Regions from separate parts of the Paenibacillus sp. J22R160 genome, predicted to be linked through region 1. Evidence: predicted binding sites of a transcription regulator. Region 1 holds the regulator's gene; the other holds the start of a gene.

Region 1 (8,553 bases):
CTGGCTGATGAATCGAAGAAGAAGCAGCTATTTGATCTGCATCGCTCTATTCTCGCTTTGGCCTGGCAGGGTATCGTGCTTAAAGGCGTGGATTTCGATGCCTTGCTGGCCGCTTACCTGCTCGACCCAACGGAGTCGAATCTTACGCTGAGCGGCTTATCGGCGAAGTACAGCCTGCCTGGCTTGAAGGCGGACGAGGACGTGTTCGGCAAAGGCGCGAAATTCCGCCTGCCGGAGCTTGCTGCGCTTAGCGACCACGTGGGACGCAAAGCGATGGCGACCGCGCGCCTTGTGCCGGTGCTGGCGGGAGAGTTGGAGAAGGGCGAGATGCATCAGCTCTTCTATGAGCTGGAGCAGCCGTTGGCCAGCGTGCTCGCAGAGATGGAGCTGCGCGGCATCGCCGTAGATGCCGAGGGGCTTAAGGCGCTCGGCGTGGAGCTCGTAAATAAGCTGGACACGACTATGTCCAGTATTTACAAGCTCGCCGGCGTGGAGTTCAACATCAACTCGCCGAAGCAGCTTGGCGAGATATTGTTCGAGAAGCTGGGGCTGCCAGCTTGGAAGAAGACCAAGACTGGCTACTCGACAGATGCCGAGGTGCTCGAGCGTCTAGCGCCCTACAACGAAGTGGTCGGGCAGATTCTGAACTACCGTCAGCTTGCGAAGCTGCAATCGACGTACGTCGAAGGGCTGCTGAAAGAGGTGCGGCCGGAGACCGGTAAGGTGCATACCTATTACCGGCAGACCATTGCCGCCACAGGACGGCTCAGCAGCCAGTTCCCGAATCTCCAGAACATTCCGATTCGTCTGGAGGAGGGCCGTAAGATCCGCAAAGTGTTCGTGCCATCCGAGCCTGGATGGTACATTCTCGCGGCGGATTACTCACAGATCGAGCTGCGCGTGCTTGCGCACATCTCGCAGGATGAGAATCTGAAGGAAGCCTTCCTTCAGAATATGGACATCCACACGAAGACGGCGATGGACGTCTTCGGGGTGGAAGAGAGCGCCGTCGACGCGAATATGCGCCGTCAGGCCAAAGCCGTCAACTTCGGGATCGTATACGGGATCAGCGACTATGGCTTGTCTCAGAACCTAGATATTACTCGCCGAGATGCAGCGCAGTTCATTGAACAGTATTTTGCTGTCTTCAAGGGAGTGCGCAAATATATGGACGATATCGTGAAGGAAGCACGCGAGAATGGCTACGTCACGACGCTGCTGCAACGCCGCCGGTATTTGCCGGAGATTACTCACTCGAACTTCAATCTGCGCTCCTTCGCTGAGCGTACCGCGATGAACACGCCGATTCAAGGTACGGCGGCTGACATCATTAAGCTTGCTATGGTGCAGATGGATGCTCGCTTGAAGCAAGAGGGCTTGAAGAGCCGCATGCTGCTTCAAGTACACGATGAGCTCGTCTTCGAGGTCCCGGAAGAGGAGCTCGAGACGATGCGCCGCCTTGTACCTGAAGTTATGGCAGGGGCTTTGAAACTGGACGTGCCGCTGAGCGCGGACGTTGATTATGGCCTTACTTGGTATGACGCCAAGTAAGGAAGGCTGAACATTTACAAAAGAGGTGAACATCCGTGCCTGAACTACCCGAAGTCGAGACGGTCAAACGCACACTGAATAATCTGATCACCGGTAAAACGATCGAGCAGGTTCAGGTCAGACTGCCCCGCATTATCCAGAAACCTGATGATATTCAAATGTTTGAAGTACTGCTGCAAGGGCAGCAAATTGAAACGATTGAGCGCAGAGGCAAGTTCTTACGATTTGTTTTAACGGATTACGTCATGGTCTCGCATCTGCGGATGGAAGGCCGCTATGGTCTATATAGCAGTGAAGATCCGCTTGAGTCTCACACGCATGTTCTATTTCGGTTTACCGATGGCAGCGAGCTGCGGTACAAGGATGTGAGACAATTTGGCACCATGCATTTGTTCCCGAGAGGTGAAGAGCTTACGCAGCCGCCGCTGCACAAGCTTGGTTTGGAGCCCCTGGATGAAGGCTTCACGTTTGAAGCTTTCCGGGACCGGATAGCCCACAAGAAGACGAAGATTAAGCCGCTGCTGCTGAATCAAGAATATATTGTGGGTATCGGTAATATTTATGTAGACGAGTCCCTTTTCTTAGCTGGCATCCACCCGGAACGCGAGGCGTCGTCACTCAGCAAGAAGGAGCTCATGTTGCTGCATGAAGCGATTATTCGCACACTAAGCGATTCCGTTGAGGTGGGAGGATCTTCGATCAAATCGTATGTCAACGGCCAAGGTGAAATCGGCTTATTCCAGCATCAGCTCAACATTTACGGCAGACAGTCACAAAGCTGCAAAACATGTGGAAGCGAAATCTACAAAACCGTAGTTGGAGGTCGCGGCACGCACATTTGTCCGACCTGTCAACCGCTTAAGCGAAAGAGAATCATAAAGAAGTCTGAGAAATAGGCACGTGAAGCGCGCCCTTCCCATATGATATGGAGTACTTAGCCCAGATGATGTGCTGTTACCCGGCTTATTGTCGTCAGTGGTAAAACTCTTAGGAGGGGTATTATGCTTCCGGTGGTTTCTTTGCTCATTCTGGCTTTCGCAGTTTCATTAGACGGTTTCGGAGTTGGCGTAATGTACGGATTACGTAAAATCCGTATCCCATTTCTCTCTATTGGTATTATCTCGCTTTGGTCTGGTATCATTATTTATAGTTCGATGCAAATTGGCGTCCTCATGTCTTCTTTCATGTCTCCAGGAATTGCCAAACGTATCGGTGCACTCATCCTGATCGGGATTGGCATCTGGGCACTTTCCCAACTAAGACAACAGAAGTCGCATGATTCTCAAGAGGCGGCACAATCGTCTGAAGACCAGGTATCTCTCAGCAGCATTCCCCCTTCTGGCAATGAGCCCGCCACGCTCGATACACTGCAAAGGACGAAAGAAATCCTGAATATTGAGCTTAAGCGCTTTGGGTTGGTCATTCAAATTCTGCGAACACCGTCCATCGCAGATGTGGATAAATCGGGTAATATTTCAGCTTCTGAGGCGACATTGCTAGGGCTAGCCCTCTCGCTGGATGCATTCGGGGCAGGTATTGGCGCCGCATTAATTGGTTTTGTTCCTTTGTTAACGGCATCCGTTATTTCTATTTCGAGCGGTTCGTTTATTGCACTAGGCTTGCGTATTGGTTTTCGTTACGCAGAAATGACGTGGATGAAGAAGCTGTCTATTCTTCCAGGATGTGTACTTATTCTTATGGGTTTATTGAAAATGTTATAGTGGAACAGGAATACACTTAGGAGAGATTTGCCTATGAATATCGGGTTAACAGGAGGAATCGCTTGCGGCAAAAGCACGGTTAGCGCCATGCTGGTTAGCCGAGGCGCTCTATTAGTAGATGCTGATCAAATTGCGCGCGATGTTGTCCTGCCCGGCAGCCCTGTTCTCGAACAGGTTGCTGCGCATTTTGGACAAGCGGTCATTCAGGAAGACGGCTCGCTGCATCGTAAAAAGCTAGGAGAGATCGTATTTGGGAGTACAGAAGCACGTAAACAACTAGAACACATCTTACACCCGCCTATTCGCAAGATGATTAGAGAGCAGATGGAAGCCTATGAAAAGCAATTTCCGGACAAGCTGGTTGTCGTCGATATTCCTTTATTGTTTGAATCCGATCTATCCTTTATGTTCAAAGAAGTAATGGTCGTGTATGTGCCTCTTCACATTCAGGTGGAACGTTTAATGCGCAGAGATCACTTAACGGAAAGCGCGGCCAACAACCGAATCAACGCACAAATGTCGATAGAAGAAAAACGCAAACGGGCGGATATCGTGATCGACAACAGCGGAACCTGGGAAGAAACCTTTGCTGAGGTTCAACGGTTTTGGCTAGAGAAGGGGCTTTCATGAAGTTTTTACGCAAAAAACGAGTTTTTGCCCTTTTACTCGTTTGTTTCGTTCTTGTCCTCTTTATGAACAGCACTTTTATAGGAAGAAAGTTGTATCCGATCTATTTTGAGCAGGAAATTAGGCAAAGTGCGGCGAAGCACAATATAGACCCTTTCCTCATTGCAGCCATCATCAGGGTGGAAACGAACTATAAGCACCATTTGCAATCAAGCAAAGGTGCTGTAGGGCTTATGCAGCTAATGCCAGATACGGCAGAATGGATTGTGGAGTCCACCAATTTAGGACCTCATACCCAGGAAGATTTATTAAAAGCGGATGTGAACATTAATCTCGGTTCTTGGTATTTGAGCTGGCTTAACAAGCATTACAATGGAAATTTAATTTATGCGATTGCAGCTTACAATGCAGGACAAGGGAATGTGAATAAATGGAAGCAAACGAACGTTTGGGACGGCTCTCAGGAGCGCATTGACCAAATTCCATTCGGCGAAACGCGTCATTATGTTCAGCGTGTTATTTATTATTACGAGAAATATACCAAACTTTATTCAGATCAATGGGAAAACAAGCAATCATAGTCTCCACAAAACAAAGAAGCATTGGACTAGCTCCTTTAGGGGGGCTTAAAGTCCAATACTTCCCGTTTGCAGATTCAGCGGCTACTTCTACTCAAGATTACTTGAATTGACCAGCCAAAGATTGTTCTGCGATTTGTACCAGGCGACGAGTAATGTGACCACCGATGGCACCAGTGTCACGAGTAGCCATGTTACCGTAGTATCCATCTTGTGGGATAGAGATACCAAGTTCTTGGGCTACTTCGTATTTCAACTGATCCAACGCTGCGTTAGCTTGAGGAACAACTAGCGTGTTGCTGTTTCCTGCGCTCATGTCTGTTCACCTCCTTGTCGGTTGGTACTAGTATTGTGCGCACTTCTTCATCGTTCATGACATGTAACATCTGGTAATCCATTAGATAGAGAGAAAGGAGAGATAGCGAATGAAGTGTCCGTTCTGTGATTATTCCGGTACGAAAGTGCTTGACTCACGTTCAGCTAATGAAAACAAATCGATCCGCCGTCGCCGGGAATGTGAGAAATGCGCCCGAAGATTCACCACCTTTGAGATGGTGGAAGAAACACCGCTTATTGTGATTAAAAAGGATGGCAGCAGGGAAGAATTTAGTCGTGAGAAAATTTTAAGAGGTTTAATACGTGCCTGCGAGAAGCGTCCGGTGTCCATGGAGAGACTGGAGATGCTCGTATCTGAAGTTGAAATGCAGCTTCGCACGACGGCTCATGCGGAAGTTGACAGTTTAGGCATTGGCGAAATCGTCATGGAGCAATTGTACCCAGTCGATGAAGTGGCTTACATTCGCTTCGCCTCCGTTTACCGACAATTTAAGGACATTAACATGTTCCTAAAAGAGCTAACGCAAATATTGGGAAAGCATGATCCCGGCCTACTCCGGGACAAATAAAGAAAGCCGGCTCTGATTCGTTCTTCTGAACGTGCTCAGATCGGCTTTTATTTGTTATACAACTAAACTTTAAACCTTAAATCTGACAAAAAATAAGAAAAAGACAGCGGGATTCCCGTTGTCTTTTTTACTGTTTTATCCTTAGAAAGCTATCATTACGCGATTTCGTTCGATTTTAAAAAAAATAATTTTATAGACATCAACCGACTGCATTTTTGTGGACGTTCGTGCATAATTCTGTTATTGAGTACGTTTGTCCAGTTCACTCCTAAGAAATTGAATAAACCGAATTGATTCCTCGGGGGACAGCACGTTGTTATTAAACTTAAAGGAGAACATGTTCAAAATATCACTTTCTGGTAGATGCAGGTTAGCAATTAAGTTTTCCACATCCAGGCTCATGTTTCCATTTAACACAATTTTCTCCATCCTTATTATCAGCTCCTCCTAAGTCATTCTACATTAATCGGACGGAGGCTGTTTTGGCAGCTGGCTGACATTTTGGACATGGATCGTTGCCAAATTAGTCCCTGTAGCTTTGCGTCACCACTTTTCAGTGGTTTTGCCTTTGTCGTGCCGATTAATGCTTGTAAGAAAACTATATCACATTATTTCCATTTATTACATCTATTCGAAGGATGGTTGAAGCATATGTCCGTCAAATCCAATCAAATTCCAGGTTTTTCTTATGAATTAGATATTATGAAGGTAGCCAGCTCGTTAGGAATTGATCAAGATCGATTGCTGGCTTATGTGTATTCGAATATGGACGCTAATAAACGGAGTGAGGATAGAGCCGCGCAGCTGATGATTAGACTTGATGAGCTTTCCTAAATCTCAGAAAGAAGCACTGCAACCATAGCGGCGGCAGTGCTCTTGATGAAGGAGATTGATCTACACCATAATTTTACATATGTCGTTCGTGAACTCAACCGGATCTTGAAGTGGCAAACCTTCGATGAGGAGGGCTTGGTTGTACAAGAGGGCTGTATACAGGTTAAGCTTCTCTTTGTCTTTTTCGAAAGCGTCTTTCAACGAGCCGAAGACTTCATGGTTCATGTTGATTTCAAGCACCTTTTCCGCTTTCACATTCGGGTTATTCGGCATCGCATTCAAGATTTTTTCCATCTCGATGGTCACGTCACCGTCTGTAGATAGGCACACCGGATGCTTTTTGAGACGCTTGGATGCTTTGACGTTGGTAACTTTGCCAGACAATAAACTAGTCATGTAGTCGAAAAGCTCTTTATTTTCGTTTTTGTCTGCTTCGGTCTCGGATTTGTCGTCAGCTTCAATGCCGAGATCGCCGCTGGAAACAGATTTGAATTCTTTTTCCTTGTAAGTCATGATCATTTTGATGGCAAATTCGTCGATATCGTCTGTGAAGTACAGGATTTCGTAGCCTTTATCGGTAACAAGCTCCGTTTGCGGAAGCTTATCAATGCGTTCCATGGACTCCCCAGATGCGTAGTAAATGTACTTCTGATCTTCCGGCATTCTAGCGATGTACTCGTCGAGTGTCACGAGCTTCTTCTCTTTGGAGGAGTGGAACATCAACAAGTCTTGCAGAACGTCCTTATGAGTCCCGTAATCGCTGTAGACACCGAATTTAAGTTGACGACCGAACGATTTGTAGAAAGTCTCGTATTTCTCTCTTTCATCCTTCAGCATGGACTGAAGTTGACCTTTGATTTTGCTCTGAATGTTTTTGGCGATCAGCTTTAATTGACGGTCATGCTGCAGCATCTCTCTGGAAATGTTCAGAGACAAGCTTTCGGAATCGACCATCCCTTTCACGAAGCTGAAAAAGTCCGGAAGCAAGTCTGCGCATTTGTTCATGATCAAAACGCCATTAGCGTATAGCTCTAAGCCTTTTTCATATTCCTTGGAATAGTAGTCGAATGGCATGCTTTCCGGGATAAAGAGGATCGCTTGGTAAACAACAGCCCCGTCCGCGCTAACATGAATATGCTTAAGCGGCTTATCGAAGCCGTAATGTTTCTCATGGTAGAACTTCTCATAATCCTCAGGCGTTAGTTCACTTTTATTTTTTCTCCAGATTGGCACCATACTGTTGAGCTGCTGCTCATCTTGATAATCTTCGAACTCATCTTCTGTGCCTTCTTTGAGCCTTTTGCCGGCAACATCCATTTTAATAGGGTAACGGATGAAGTCGGAATATTTTTTGATGATAGCTTTCAAACGGTACTCGTCCAAATACTCGTCGTAGTTATCATCTTCCGTATTCTCTTTGATTTGCAAGACGATTTCTGTACCAATGGCATGTTTCTCTGCTGCTTCGATCGTATAGCCATCAGCACCCGTGGACTCCCATTTGTAAGCCGTGTCGCTGCCAAGTGCTTTACTTGTCACTGTCACGACATCCGCTACCATGAACGCAGAGTAGAAGCCTACGCCGAATTGACCGATAATATTATGGCCGTCTTTGGCTTCGTTTTCTTTTTTGAACGCAAGGGAGCCGCTCTTCGCAATGATCCCTAGATTGTTCTCCAAATCTTCCTTCGTCATTCCAATACCGGTATCTCGGATTGTTAGCGTTCTGTTGGTTTTGTCTGCAATGACTTTAATAAAGTAGCTATCTTTGTCAAATACCAACGAATCGTCTGTTAGCGCTTTGTAGTAAATTTTATCAATGGCATCGCTGGAGTTGGAGATTAGCTCTCTCAAGAAGATTTCTCTTTGCGTGTAAATGGAGTTAATCATCATTTCTAATAGTCTTTTGGACTCAGCCTGAAACTGTTTCTTTTCCACGGTTAAATCTCCTCTCGATATGTAACAATAGTTCAATATTAGCACTCTCTCTACTTGAGTGCTACACCTTATTTTTATATCATTCCTCCAAATTAATGTCAATTGCTATTCATCGTTAATCTCCTGTGAAAATGACAAAAAAATGCCGTTTCTCCGTGCACCCCGAGGTGGTAGTGAGAAACGGCATTTTCTTATTTCATGGAAGCCGCTGGTCCGGGCTTCAGGGCGACACTTGATCTCCGGTGATGCAGGCCGTAATACAGCAGTGCCGAACATGCGACAACAATTCCGGCCACGAAGTACATCGTGTGATAGTTTGTTTTGGATGCCACAAGGCCAAGCACATACGAGCCGATTCCATAGCCAGTATCGAAGAGCAAGAAATACGTGCCTGTGGCT
Region 2 (8,553 bases), on a different contig from region 1:
CTATTGAAGGAAATAATTGACTTTCTATGTTAGGAAATTGGGAGTGATACATATTGCACAATCTTAATGATTTATTGGAATTGTTAATTGAATTAAGGAATTTGATAGACTCTCCAAATACTGATGTCACATGGTCGCGTTTCGAAAACGTTGAGGATGTACTAACGACCTTAGATACGCTCAAACAGGGGCTCAAACTTGGAGAAGATAAAGCAATATCTGAGCTAATAAACTTGTTTGGTCCAACTGGATCATTCCAAGAAATATCAATTGAGAGTGGTTGGGGTGAAAAATTTATCAAGTTAGCTACACGGTTCGATGATATTGTTGACTCCAAATGATTGTTCATATGCAGAACGATAGTTGAACAAAGCTGTGGCTAAGACTATTATTCAAATAGGAATGAATCAACTGTTCTTGCCATTGGATTTATTTTAATTTCAGAATTTCTTCTATCGATGATTTCAAAAAAAAGGTTCTACCGTTTGGAGATACTCGCGGGTAATAAGCCTCCAATTCTGCCTTTCTAAATAATTCATCGCCGAGTCTTTTCATTGCTTCCCTTCTTAATATGTAATCTTCAAAGTTATTACTTAGATTTAGAATGACACTCATTACCTCCGTTTTAAAATAAAGCTTTTTCATTGAACCCACTCTGGACGAATAAACCTCTTTCAAATTATTTTTCTTTAAAAAGTGATTTAATGTATAGAGGTCCCAAACACTCTGCTCTGAAATGTCATGTAAGCTAATATAAATATTGAACTTCTCCGAATGTTCTTTCAGTGACTCAAGATGGTAACAATCCACATCAACAATTTTCCTAACTGATACCTTTAAGTATTCACAAATGACTTCAAGAGAGGATTCATTTCTGTCTAGAAGTACAGCTAATTCCTTTAAGGTGTAATAACGAGGTATTTGCTTCAAATCTTTAATTCGATTCAGAACTTCAGGTATATAATCTTTATGTAGAATTTTGCGTTCATATCTAGGGTGCTTGATGATTTCAACCTTTAAATCATGAAGTAATGTACAAAAGGATTCATGATAAACATCACATTTCAATCTCAAATCATCCAAAGCTATATAATTAAGGTCCCATTGTATATGTTCACTTTCAAAGTTTGTATACCTCTTAAAACCTATTTCTTTACAGTAAGAGTTCCATAAAACTCTTTTAATGTTTTCATTTCTGTTATGATAAACAAAATTAAAAAAGAAAGTTTGGATTTTATCGTTGTTATCCAAGAACTGCTCTTTCAAAAACAAAATTAATTTTGTTGGCCAACCTGTTAATAATTGCCTAGCATTAGTCATTACCTCAAATTGAAGTTTTGTATCCCTGCAATAACCATTAAAAGCTAAACGCTTCTTTTCCGTGATACCCAAGTTTAGTTCGTAAAGGTTCGTCTTTTCTACCAAGTAATATGCTAACCACTGAGTTAATATCAGTTGTTCAGTGCGACTCAAGTGAAGTGACAAATAAGGTGAATCAACCCCACAGAATTCACCAGTTTCTTGTAAATATAATTCACCAAGTTGAGTCATATCCATTTCGATCATATTGCAGTCCTTAAGACTATAAGAACACTGGCTACAATGTCCCTTTACTGTATCGATTACTTTTATTTTCTCAAAGCATCTTGGACAATTCTCCAACAGAAAGACTCTATGTTGATAACAGAACGTATGGTGAGTCAAGCACCATTCAGACCTATGGTATACAACTGTTTGTAGGCATTGTGAGCAATACCGAGAATATTGTTTTGTTTTCCATTCAGGCAATGTTAAACCCTGCAAATACCAAACATAAGGATAAACTTCGTCTAATGATTTGTTTAATCCTGTAAGTGCAAAAACCTGTTCCAAATTATATTGAAGATCTCTTTCTTGTGTGTAATCTCGAATATACTTGAAACCAATGTCATTTATAGTACGGTGGTTTATGATTGCTACTCGATGAAGGTATCCTTCATAAGATTCATTGGAATACATTTCTACTTGGTTAGAAAACTCCATTTCAATAATCTCCCCAGACCAAAAATATAATAAGGGTAGGCAATGTTCCCTCATCGCCTACCCTTGATGTATATTTATTCATTTTTGCGCATGATAATCCATTCCAACGAATTTTGAAATAAATCGTCCATCGATTTTTGAAACAATTCTAATTATTTCTGGAATTTCACAAAAAACCAGGGGAACTCCCCCTGGTTTTCCTACGAACAGCGACTATAGCCACAGTTCGCGCAATTCTTGCACCCTTCGCTGTTAATCAGCGAAGCGGACCCGCAAGACGGGCACAAGTCCTTCGTCGCGGCGCTAGCTGTGCTGCCGCCATGCGCGGAGTGCCCGCTAGGAGCAACCACCGGTGCCGGAGCTGGCGCATCCAGCACTTCACTCGTCGCGGTCACGTAGTTCCGCGCGTCGTCTTGCTCGTTCATCACTTCGTCGTGCTGCTCGAGCGCTTTGGCAACCGCATCAGCGATAGACTCGACGCGGTTCGTGCCGAATCCAATGGCGCCGGAGCCGCCAATGCCTTTCAAGTGCTTCACGAGCAGCTTCACTTTGTCCCCATGGTCGCCGTAGCGCAAGAACAACGAGCACACGCGGCCAAGTGCTTCAGACATCGCAAATACGTCTGATCCGGCTTTGCCCACGTTGAGGAAAATTTCACTCGGCGTTCCGTTCATATCATTAATCGTGATATACGCCATGCCGAATGGTGTATTCACTTTATATGTTGCGCCTCGCAAAATTTGCGGACGGCGCTTATATTGCTTATCGAAAACTTGCTCTGTTTTCGCGTCAACATTAACCGCAAGCTTGCCTGAGAGATTCGTTAAGCTGGCTTCTTCCTTCACTGCTTCCGCTGCTACAGCAACAGGTGCTGCTTCTTCCTTCTCTTCTTTCTTCTCCTCTTTCTTGTCAGCGCTTGTGCTAAGAACCTGCACATCGCGGCTTCCATCACGGTAGATAGTGACACCCTTACAGCCGAGATCAAAAGCCAATTCATACAACCGTTTGGTCTCTTCAACTGTGAAATCGGATGGGCAATTCGCTGTTTTGGAGATCGAGCTATCAACCCACTTTTGGATCGCTGCTTGTGCTCGGATATGATCTTCAGCCGTCAAGGTCATGGAAGTTACGAAGTAATCCGGCAATTCCTGATTCGGATTGGCGTCTTTCCATTCTTGAGCGATCGGCACATATTGCTTATCGAAGCCCAGGCGGCTTTGACGGAAATATTCAAATGCAAAGTACGGTTCAATACCCGTTGAAGTGCCAACCATGGTCCCTGTGCTTCCCGTAGGAGCCTGCGTAATGACCGTTACGTTGCGCATGCCGCTCTTCTTAATGGCTTCGCCAACTTCTGGGAATACATGGGTCATATTTTTCATAAAGCCGCTCTCTAGGAACTTATCTGCGATAAAAGCTTGGAAAGATCCTTTCTCGCAGGCAATCTCAGCCGATGCGAGATAAGCTTCTCTTGCCATGAAAGCGTAGATTTTGTCTAAAAACACTAAGGATTCCGGACTGCCGTAACGAATTTTCAACTTAATCATTAATTCCGCTAAGCCCATTGATCCTAGGCCAACGCGGCGTTCCTTCTGCTGATTCTCACGATTTTCTTCAAAATGATAAGGCGTCTTGTCAATGACATTATCGAGGAAACGCGTCGAGTAACGGACAACCGTTGCCAGATCCGCCCAATCGACATCGTGTTTCTCCGCATCATAAAACTTCGATAAGTTAATCGCGGATAAGTTGCAGACTCCCCAAGCTGGAAGCCCCTGCTCCCCGCAAGGATTCGTACAAATAATCGGATTGAAATACCAGCTGTTCGACATTTGGTTGTAGTATTCCATGAATACAACACCAGGTTCAGCTGATTTCCAAGCAGACTCAATTATTGTGTGCCATACTTCACGAGCTCTTACTGTGCGGTAAGGCTTGACGGTTTTGCCAAGCTGTTTCCAAGCTTCCAAATTGCCGTCCCATTTGTCGTTATATTCAGGATCCGTCGTATCTGGGAAGACGAGTTCCCATTCCAAATCTTCCTTCACAGCCTTCATAAACCCATTGCTTACGCAAACGGATAAATTGGCATTGGTGATTTGCCCCATGGTTGATTTCACCGTAATGAAATCCTCTAGATCAGGATGCCAGTCATTAATCATCAGCATAAGGGCGCCCCGACGGCTGCCGCCTTGCTCGATCAAACCCGTTGTATAGCTGAACAAGCCGCCCCAGGATACTGCTCCGCTCGAAGAACCGTTAACTCCCTTCACAACAGAACGCCGTGGACGAAGGGAAGATAGATTGATGCCGACTCCGCCGCCGCGTGACATAATTTCCGTCATTTCAGAAAGCGTGCTCATAATGCCCCCTCGGCTATCGTGAGGAGAAGGAATGACATAGCAGTTGAACAGCGTTAATTCATCACTTGCATCCGCTCCTGCCGCAATTCGTCCACCTGGAACAAGTTTCCAATCATCTAAAATATATCTAAATTTTTCTGTCCATTCGCTGCGTTTCTCGGGTGTCGCTTCTACGGAAGCCATGGCTCCGGCCAAACGATCCCACAGTTCTTCAGGTGTCTTTTCTATGTTTAGCGTAAGCTTCTCTACCTTAGATTTGACTGTCTCACCGCTGCGTGTTCTTACTTGAACGATGTCGCCTTCACGGCTAATAATTTCGCCTACTTCTTTGGCTGGGAATTTGGGATCATCCTTCGTCAATACGAGCACGGTGTCCCCTACCTTAGCAAAGCTCGTATCCGCATTCTTGAGTGCATAGCGATCCAAAAATATTTTCTCGCTTAACCCTTCCAGCCTCTTACTTGATTGCGAAATCCCCATTGATAAATGCCCTCCCAATAAGCTACAGATTCAGCTCCAACTAGATTGAAAATTACAATATATGGTGTGAGAAATCCATTATACAACACTAGATATGGACCTTCGAATGGCCAAAGGACCAATTTTGTTTAATAAGACAAGTAAATATCGCTTTAGCTAGAATTTACTCTAAATCTCTCTTTATTTTATAGAAAGCGAGCAAGCTGTTCGTTGCTTTTGACGATAGCGGATTCCTCTGCTAACCTGTATTTAGGATACCACAATTCGCTTCCTATTAGAACATTTGTTCGTTATTTATTTTTGAAAATGAACTTCCCAAGTAAACACTAAGGAGATGTTGGAGACATGTATTTTTATAAAAATGAATTTATGAATAAAGCGGATATTCATCTCTCACCCGATGATCGCGGTTATTATTTCGGAGACGGTATCTATGAAGTTTTCCGACTGTATCAGGGCCAAATATATGAGCAGGATGCACATATGCAGAGGCTCGAAAGAACCGCAAGCGAAGTCCGGCTTACGCTCCCTTATACCATCCAAGAAATCGGACAAATTCTCACGGAGCTAGTGGACAGAAATAAGCTGATCGAAGGCACCGTATATATGCAAATCACCCGAGGGGAAGCCCCACGCGCACATCCATTTCCTTCTCAAGCAGAACCTATCATGCTCGCCTACTGTACAGAAGTGCCAAGACCTGTAACAACCATACATAACGGTATCAAAGCGATTACTTTTGCCGATATTCGCTGGTTAAGATGCGATCTCAAAACGCTCAATTTGCTGCCCAATGTCATGGCTAAGCAAGCAGCTCTCGATCACGGCGTGCAGGAGGTTGTGCTGCATCGTGAAGGTACGGTGACGGAATGCAGCGCATCTAACCTGATGATGATCAAGGATGGCGTGCTTTATACACACCCGGCCAATCATTTGATTTTACATGGCATCACCCGGGCCGTTGTTCTAAGACTAGCCCTTTCTCTAGAAATACCGGTTAAAGAGGAAGCTTTTTCGACGGAACAGCTTCTGGCAGCTGACGAAGCCTTTATCACTGGAACAACGGTAGAAATAACGCCGATTCTAGAAGTAGATGGCCACACAGTTGGAGCTGGCACGCCCGGGGCATATACCCGCAAACTGCAAGAGGCGTTTGTTCGCACGTTTTCATAATTAGCCATAAAAAACCTAAGGCAACTGCCTTAGGTTTTTTAAATCCTCACGCAATAATAAAGGAACTCCAGGGCGCTATTTTAGCGAAATCCACTGTTTGAGCTACGAAAGGGAACTCCAGGCCGCTATTTCGGAGCTTTCGTCCGATTTAGCCCTCATTTTGCTGTGATAAGACCCTGTAGTTCCGTTTCAGCTCCCCGACAGCCACTTTCCCCCTAAATAGCGTCCCCTAGTTCCCCTATTTTACTGGTTCAGCTGGTTCAGCTGGTTCAGCTGGTTCAGCTGGTTCAGCTGGTTCAGCTAGCCCTAACTTAGCTACTCTAGTTTCCCTAGATCTTCTAAAGTTACCTTGTACAAGGTAATAGATCGGGATCAACAAGACGCCTCCGCCTCACCATTACCGCCGCAAATTCCACTCATCCGTCCCATACTTTTCTTGCACGAGACGATCGGTCAACTCAACCTCATACGGTGTCAAAGACGCCTCCACTAGCTCCACACCCAAACCCAGTGCAATTTCACGGCGGAATGCCTCTTCAACTTGCCCTAAGGTAACAGCCTCTTTCCCCTGTGCCCGCAGCAGCTCGTTAATCGCCACAGCTTTTTTCGAAAAGCTTGTCTTCATCCGCTCCGCCATCTTCTCGCTCGAGAAACGCAGCATACGGAACAGTTGGTCCGTATCCATATCCAGTAGAATCGAGCCGTGCTGCAGCACGACGTTCTTTTGGCGTACCTGCGCGCTGCCGGCTACTTTACGCCCCTCAACGACAAGCTCATACCATGAGGGAGAATCGAAGCAAGCAGCTGAGCCTGCAGATGCATATTTCTCCTTCTCCTCATCGCTTGCAAGCTGCACCATCTCGGCGTTAAGTCCTAACGCGCGAAAGCCTTGCAGCAGTCCTTCGCTCAGGACGCGATAAGCATCGGTGACATTTCGGGGAATGCCCGGGTAATCCTCAGCCACAATGATGCTGTATGTCAGTTCCTTATCATGCAGAACCGCTCTGCCTCCTGTTGGACGACGTACGAAGCCAATCCCTTCATTCGCTACGGCCTCTTGATCGACCTCTGACGCTTTTTGGAAATAGCCGATCGACAGGGTTGCTGGATTCCATCCATAGAAACGAACCGTAGGAGGCACCAATCCCTCACTATGAGCGGTCAAAATTGCTTCATCTAAAGCCATATTTTCAGCAGGAGAACGATCTCCCGTATGTATAAATCGCCATGCTGTCATCGAAACCCTCACCCTTTCTTTCCTGCATTGCTTGTCAAAAGACAACGTCTATCATACCACATAATCACCTTCTGTTACGATTCCTCCCCCTCTTCAAGCTCCCGCCTAATCTCCTCGTCTGTTTTGCAATGGAAAAGTTATGAAAGCGCCTCTTATGGACATACTAACACGTATTCGGCGTTTAGCGTCCGTGCATCATAGCCAAGCAAAACTCAGTTTATGTTTACGAAGTCAGTTTTCTTACGAAAACTCTTAGGAGGGCACAACTATGCGTCAACATGAACAGCAAGAGAACATTCGCCCCATTCATCATCGGTTGGACATGCACTTTGAGAGGGACTGGTTTACTGAGCTGGATCATCGTGTGCGCGGAGGAGGGCCATGGGACGATTGGACCTTATACCAGCTGGCCTACGAATCGGAAGAATCGGGGCTTATTTCTACGTTTGATGAAATGCAGTGCCTCCCTCATTTGGGGCAGCTTGAGCCTATGGCTCATCAGATCGATACAGCGAAGCGTGTGCTCAATGAGATGCGCGGTCGAGCCATCTTGGCCGATGAGGTTGGACTCGGGAAAACGATTGAGGCTGGTTTAATTTTAAAAGAATACATGATCCGCGGTTTGGTCCGCAAAACACTTATCCTGGTGCCGGCATCCCTTGTCCTGCAATGGGTCCGTGAATTAAACACCAAATTCGGCATCCCAGCCATCGCTCACAAAAAAGCGTATATGTGGCAGCAAAGCGATATTATCGTTGCCTCCATGGACACCGCCAAACGCGATCCTCACCGGGAAATCGTGCTGGGTCTGGAATACGACATGCTTATTGTCGACGAAGCCCATAAATTAAAAAATAAAAAAACGACCAACTACACCTTTGTCAATGAGCTGCGCAAAAAATATTGCTTGCTGCTTACCGCCACACCGGTTCAAAACGATTTGAAAGAGCTTTATAATCTCATCACCCTGCTCAAACCCGGTCAACTTGGGGTGCACAGCTCCTTTAAGTCCAATTTCGTTGTTGGCAAAAGGATACCGAAAAATGAGATCCAGCTGCAGCAGGAGCTCTCCAAGGTGATGATCCGGAATCGTCGTGGCGATGGCGGTGTTCATTACACCAAGCGGGTGGTGAAGAACATCCCGCTGACGCTTTCACCGGATGAACAAGCGCTCTACGATGGCGTCACTAATTTCGTCCGCACGAGGTACGCAGAAAGCGGCGGCGATTTAAGCAGCATGCTTTCGCTCATCACACTACAGCGGGAGGTTTGCTCCTC

Evidence for each region. The regulator NrdR, encoded in region 1, represses ribonucleotide reductase genes. The targets are predictions, from matches to a motif close to AACACNATATATNGTGTT.
Region 2: a site for NrdR is predicted at 4,917-4,934, ahead of AC58UW_RS02245 (adenosylcobalamin-dependent ribonucleoside-diphosphate reductase). Genes of this name have one in related genera too.

Annotation. Positions count from the first base shown of each region.
Region 1 covers NZ_JCAUAU010000003.1:32,189-40,741, reverse strand. The annotation lists gene polA (DNA polymerase I) at 1-1,551, shown strand, start outside; gene mutM (DNA-formamidopyrimidine glycosylase) at 1,587-2,447, shown strand; gene AC58UW_RS07305 (MntP/YtaF family protein) at 2,553-3,272, shown strand; gene coaE (dephospho-CoA kinase) at 3,306-3,902, shown strand; gene AC58UW_RS07295 (lytic transglycosylase domain-containing protein) at 3,899-4,480, shown strand; gene AC58UW_RS07290 (alpha/beta-type small acid-soluble spore protein) at 4,578-4,793, opposite strand; gene nrdR (transcriptional regulator NrdR) at 4,903-5,382, shown strand; cyclic di-GMP riboswitch class I at 5,864-5,959, opposite strand; gene AC58UW_RS07280 (hypothetical protein) at 6,034-6,216, shown strand; gene htpG (molecular chaperone HtpG) at 6,277-8,154, opposite strand; gene AC58UW_RS07270 (MFS transporter) at 8,346-8,553, opposite strand, start outside.
Region 2 covers NZ_JCAUAU010000001.1:548,517-557,069, forward strand. The annotation lists gene AC58UW_RS02235 (hypothetical protein) at 54-341, shown strand; gene AC58UW_RS02240 (TniQ family protein) at 430-2,022, opposite strand; gene AC58UW_RS02245 (adenosylcobalamin-dependent ribonucleoside-diphosphate reductase) at 2,223-4,865, opposite strand; gene dat (D-amino-acid transaminase) at 5,211-6,038, shown strand; gene AC58UW_RS02255 (lipoate--protein ligase family protein) at 6,436-7,275, opposite strand; gene AC58UW_RS02260 (DEAD/DEAH box helicase) at 7,544-8,553, shown strand, end outside.